Linked DNA regions of Nisaea sediminum. The protein of the gene in region 2 interacts with the protein of the main gene of each other region in a pairwise test. Links are inferred from orthologs where the notes say so. Each region holds a gene or a part of one and is shown on either strand. Other genes may lie near its edges.

Evidence for each region.
Region 1: the proteins of cysK (region 2) and cysE interact in binary tests that used the Escherichia coli proteins (3 or more experiments, as listed by UniProt). The link is inferred for Nisaea sediminum from one-to-one orthologs.

Annotation. Positions count from the first base shown.
Region 1 is NZ_JACZCQ010000001.1:85,301-88,089, forward strand. Bases 26-2,789 are described here. They hold cysE (serine O-acetyltransferase), read right to left. Parts: upstream 1,935-2,789; coding sequence 1,116-1,934; downstream 26-1,115. Other genes in these bases: IG122_RS00410 (NAD-dependent epimerase/dehydratase family protein), read right to left, coding at 26-73; IG122_RS00415 (IclR family transcriptional regulator), read left to right, coding at 277-1,086; IG122_RS00425 (permease), read right to left, coding at 2,054-2,789. Also shown: more of IG122_RS00410, read right to left, coding at 1-25.
Region 2 is NZ_JACZCQ010000006.1:542,407-545,185, reverse strand. The notes cover bases 26-2,779. They hold cysK (cysteine synthase A), read right to left. Parts: upstream 2,006-2,779; coding sequence 1,046-2,005; downstream 26-1,045. Other genes in these bases: coaBC (bifunctional phosphopantothenoylcysteine decarboxylase/phosphopantothenate--cysteine ligase CoaBC), read right to left, coding at 2,566-2,779; dut (dUTP diphosphatase), read right to left, coding at 2,111-2,569; IG122_RS14595 (HesA/MoeB/ThiF family protein), read right to left, coding at 251-1,039; IG122_RS14600 (hypothetical protein), read right to left, coding at 26-76. Also shown: more of IG122_RS14600, read right to left, coding at 1-25.

The sequences.
Region 1 (2,789 bases), on a different replicon or contig from region 2:
GATTGTCGTTTTTGAAGGCAAGGGCAAGGCTTGAGCCGACGAAGCCGGCGCCACCGGTTACGAGAATGCGCATAGGTCTTTCGTCAGCTCCCGGGCTCTGTCTGACTCGACTTAGCGCAGCCCCGTCAGCGGGGCAAACTCAAATGAGAACCATTCATTCCAAAAATGCAATTGTATCCCACCATGCGGAAACTTAGAATGAATCAAAACCGGACGTTGGCAGTAAAGTCGCGCCAATAGAAATTGTATACAAAGCTAAGGGAAACATACGAGCACATGACCGCATCTCCCAAGCGATCGGATGCAGAACGGTCAGGCCAGATCCAATCTGTCGCACGCGCTATAAGCGTTCTGAACGCGCTCGCGGCGGACGAGGACGGCATGACCCTGACAGAGATTGCCCACACCGTCACACTGCCACCCTCAACGGTGCACCGGCTGCTCACGACGTTGCAGCAGGAGCGCTATGTCCGTTTCGATACCGAACGCGGCGCCTGGCAGATCGGCGTGCAGTGTTTCGCCGTCGGCAATGCCTTTCTGCGCACCCGGGATCTCGTCGCGATCACCCGTCCCTATATGCGCCGCCTGATGGAGGAGAGCGGGGAGACCGTCAACCTGGCGGTCCGCGACCATGACGAAATGGTCTATCTGGCCCAGGTTGAATGCCGCGAGATGATGCGGGCCTTTGCCAAGCCGGGCGCGCGTGTGCCCATCGCCGGCTCCGCCGTCGGCAAGACCTTGCTGGCGCGGATGAAGACCGACGAGGTGTCGAAACTGCTGGCCCGGGTCAGTGCGGAATACAAGACGCGCCGCACCATCGACGCTCTGCCGAGGATGGAAGCGGAACTCCAGCGTGTTCGCGACGTCGAATTCGCTGTCGACAACGAGGAACACTCGGTCGGGCTGCGCTGTGTCGCCTCGGCTGTCTTCGGGCATCACAGCGAACCGCTGGCGGCGATCTCGATCTCGGGGCCGACCGCACGTATCACCGACGAGCGGATCGACAAGCTCGGAAAGATCGTCTGCTCGGTCGCACGCGAGGCGACCGCCGCGCTCGGAGGAATCTGGCCGCAGAAGGCAGCCTGAGCGCATCCGCGCTCAGGTTCGCCCGCAGGTCAGTCGTAATCTTCCTCGAGAAACTGCTGGTTCATGGAGAGGGCCGGCTGCTCGCAGCCGGCCGTGCCCACTTCTTTCGCCGGCACGCCGGCGACGGTGGGGGTCGGCGGCACGGTCTTCTCCACCACGGACCCCGCGCCGCCGCGGGAGCATTCTCCGACTTCGATATTGCCGAGGATTTTTGCGCCGGCACCGATCATGGTGCCGCGGCGGACCTTCGGGTGACGGTCGCCGGTTTCCTTGCCGGTACCGCCGAGGGTCACCGCGTGGAGCAGGGAGACGCCGTCCTCGACCACCGCGGTCTCGCCGATGACAAGGCCGGTGCCATGGTCGACCATGATGCCCTTGCCGATGCGGGCGGCCGGGTGGATGTCGACGCCGAACACGCTGGCAATCCGGCTCTGGAAATACTTGGCGAGATATTCGCGCCCGTGGCCCCAGAGCCAGTGGGAGATGCGGTAGGCCTGCAGGGCGTGGAAACCCTTGAAGTAAAGGAACGGCTCCAGATAGCTGGTGCAGGCGGGGTCGCGCTCGTAAGTGGCGGAGAGATCGGCCCGGGCCGCCTCGCCGATCCTCGGATCGGACAGCACGGCGCTGTGCACGACCTGGTAGACCGAGAGATCGCTCATTTCCGGCCCGCCGATTTTTTGCGAGATCAGATAGGAGAGCGCGTCTTCGAATGTCTGCTGATCGAGGACACTTGCATGCATCCAGCTCGCAAGCGCGGATTCCTGGTCAGCCCAAGCCGCCGCATCCCTCAACATGTCGTTCCAGACCGGATCGAGGACCGCTTTAGGTCTCGGATTTATGTCCACCATTCAGTCCTCCCCGCTGCATCCGCGGCGTCGTTGGCTGCAGGGCCCGTCAGAGGCCCGGCGGTGTCAGCTTAAGTAAGCACGTCGCTTGCTGAAGCAATAACCGGCTAGATGCAAGGATATCATGCCGAAATCGCAAGATAGAGGGCAAATCCGTACGCCGTGGCGAGCGACCCGAGCAGACCGAGCGCCAGGTACCAGGCGAAGACACCACCGCGTACCAAGGCGAATACGGCCATGGACGCGGGAATGCTGGTGATCCCGCCCGCGATCATGAAGGCGAGGCCTGCCGCCGGCATCATACCGAGATCCATCAGGCCGCCGACCAGCGGGATTGCCGCGTAGCCGTTGAGATAAGTCGGCACGCCGACCAGAATGGCCGCCGGAATGGTCCACCACTCGCCGCCGCCGAGATAGGTCGCGATCTTGTCCGCGGGCACGTAGGCGACCATCAGGCTCTCGAGCAGGAAGGCGAGGGTCAGCCATTTCAGCAGAAAGAGGCCTGTGGTCCTGGCTTCGCCTGCAAAGGCCGAGCGCCGCTCGGGCTCCGACCAGAAGGACCAGACGATCTTTTCCGTTCTAAGGGCGCTGGAGCCGCCGCAGCCGCTGCCGCATCCTTTGGTCAGTTGCGGCCGCAAGGCGTCGCTGAAGGCGCCTCCCTTGATCATGACATGGGTGGCGAAACCGGCGACCGCGCCGATCCCGAAGGCGGCGAGCATTTTGGCGACGGTGAATTCAACGCCCATCACCGGCAGCATCAGGATGAACATCTCCGGATCCATCAGCGGCGAGGCGAGCCAGAAGGCCATGACCGGAGCCAGGGGAACGCCGGCGCCGAGCAATCCGGCGATGATCGGT
Region 2 (2,779 bases):
CGGTGGCCTGGAGATCGGCCTTGCTCGGCACCACGCCGTTCTCGGTCCTGTTGCTCGTCTTGCGATCCTTCGCCATTTCCCCTTGCTCCCGGGACGGCCTCCATTCCATCCATAAATGGAATCGGTCGGCTGCATCCCTCTGCGATTGCTTACGTAACGGATATGGTCATGGAGTGAGTCATTCCAAACCATTACCGAGTCCCGCTGTGGCAAACTACACAGGTCAAACCGGGCGGAAATGGGGCGGTGTCTAGGCGATTTCGCGGATCGTGGGGTCGGTGCCGCAGAGCGTGCAGCCGGGATCGCGGGCGGCCTTCATCTTGCGGAAGGTCGGGCCGAGCGCGTCATAGATCAGAAGATGGCCGGAGAGCGAGCTGCCGAGGCCGAGCAGTTCCTTGATCGCTTCGGTCGCCTGCAGGGTGCCGATGACCCCTGCAACGGCGCCGAGAATGCCGGCCTCCTCGCAGCGCGGGATCATGCCGGGTGGCGGCTCGCTCGGAAAGAGGCAGCGGTAGCAGGGCTCGCCCTCATGTCCCTTGACGCCGCCCCGGAAGGTCGCGAGCTGGCCCTCGAAACGCAGCAGCGAGCCGGAAACGAGCGGCTTGCCGGCGAAATAGGCAGCATCGTTGGCGAGATAGCGGGTGGCGAAATTGTCGCTGCCGTCGGCGATCAGGTCGTAGTCCCGGAACAGGCGTGAGGCGTTGGCGGCGGTCAGCCGTTCGGCATGGGTCTCGACCCGGATGCCCGGATTGATCCGGGCGACCGATGCCGCCGCGGACTCGACCTTCGAGACCCCGACCGCATCGGAGGCATGGGCAATCTGGCGCTGCAGATTGCTGAGATCTACCACGTCGTCATCGACGATTCCAAGCGTGCCGACGCCCGCCGCGGCGAGATAAAGCAGGAGCGGCGAGCCGAGCCCGCCGGCGCCGATCACCAGAACTTTCGAGGAGAGCAACTTCTCCTGCCCCTCGTCGCCCACCTCATCCAGGATCAGGTGGCGGGCATAGCGGTGAAACTGCTCGTCGCTCAGCTCCATGCCGGCTTATTCCCCGAGACCCTCGAAGAGGGCCGTCGAAAGGTAGCGCTCGGCGAAGCTCGGAATGATTGTGATGATGCGCTTGCCCGCCATCTCCGGCCGCTTGCCGATCTCCATCGCGGCCCAGAGCGCGGCGCCGGAGGAGATCCCGCCCGGCAGACCCTCGATACGGGCCGCCTTGCGGCTGGTCTCGATCGCCGCCTCGTTGCTCACCTTGACGATCTCGTCATAGATCCCGGTATTCAGGATGCTCGGCACGAAGCCGGCGCCGATGCCCTGGATCTTGTGCGGAGCCGGGTCGCCGCCGGACAGGACCGGGCTGGCCTCGGGCTCGACCGCGACGACATGGAGCTTCGGGTTGCGCTGCTTCAGCACGCCGCCGGCGCCGGTGATGGTGCCGCCGGTGCCGATGCCGGAAACGAAGACATCGATGTTGCCACCCGTGTCCTTCCAGATCTCCTCGGCCGTGGTGCGGACATGCACGTCCGGGTTGGCCGGATTGTCGAACTGCTGCGGCATAAAGGCGCCCGGGGTCGCGGCGAGCAGTTCCTCTGCCTTGGCGATGGCGCCCTTCATGCCCTTCGGAGCTTCGGTGAGCACGATCTCGGCGCCGAGGAAGGCGAGCATCTTGCGCCGTTCGATCGACATGGATTCCGGCATTGTCAGGACCAGCTTGTAGCCGCGTGCGGCGGCGACGAAGGCGAGCCCGATGCCGGTATTGCCGCTGGTCGGCTCGATGATCGTGGCGCCGGGCTTGAGGGCACCGGACTTCTCCGCCGCGTCGATCATGGCGAGACCGATCCGGTCCTTCACCGAGGCGAGCGGATTGAAGAATTCCAGCTTGCCGATGATGTCCGCCTTCACGCCCTCCGCGGCCGCGAGTTTGGAGACGCGGACCAGCGGCGTCGCGCCGACCGTGTCGAGGATGCTGTCATAGATCCTGCCGCGGAATTCAGGTGAGTTCATCTCTTCCTCCCATGCCGAAGAATGTCTCCCGTTCAAGCTGGGTTCGCCAGCCGCGGGATTAAAGTAGTGCCGCAGAACGGGTGTCTGCGCGATCCGGCGCCAGCCTCACCCGGTCCCGGTCGAACCGAAACCGCCGCTCCCGCGCTCGGTCTCGTCCAGTGCCGTCACCTCGTTCCAGCGCGCCTGGATCACCGGCGCCACCACCATCTGCGCGATGCGCATGCCGCGCGTCACGGTGAAGGGCTCGGCGCCGTGATTGATCAGGATGACGCCGATCTCGCCGCGATAGTCCGCGTCGATGGTGCCGGGCGTGTTCAGCTGGGTGATCCCGTTGCGCAGCGAGAGACCGGAGCGCGGCCGTACCTGGCCCTCGTAGCCCGGCGGCAGCGCGATGGCGAGTCCGGTCGGAATGAGCTTCCGTTCGCCCGGGGCTAGCACAACGTCCTCGGCGATGGCGGCGAGCAGATCCATGCCGGCGCTGTCGGCCGTCTGGTAGGCGGGCAGCGGCAGGTCCGCGCCATGCGGCAGGCGCTGGACCCTCACGTCGACGGTGGCGCTGGTCATGCGCTGAAATGCTCCACGATGCGGGCGGCGAGTTTCTCCGCCACTTCTTTCTTGGTCAGCCGCGGCCAGTCCTCGCTGCCCGCGCCGGTGATGAGATGGATGGTGTTGGCATCGCCGCCGAAGGTCCCGGTTGCCGGGCTGACATCGTTGGCGAGGATCCAGTCGCAGCCCTTGCGGGCGCGTTTCTCGGTCGCGTGCTGGATGACCTTT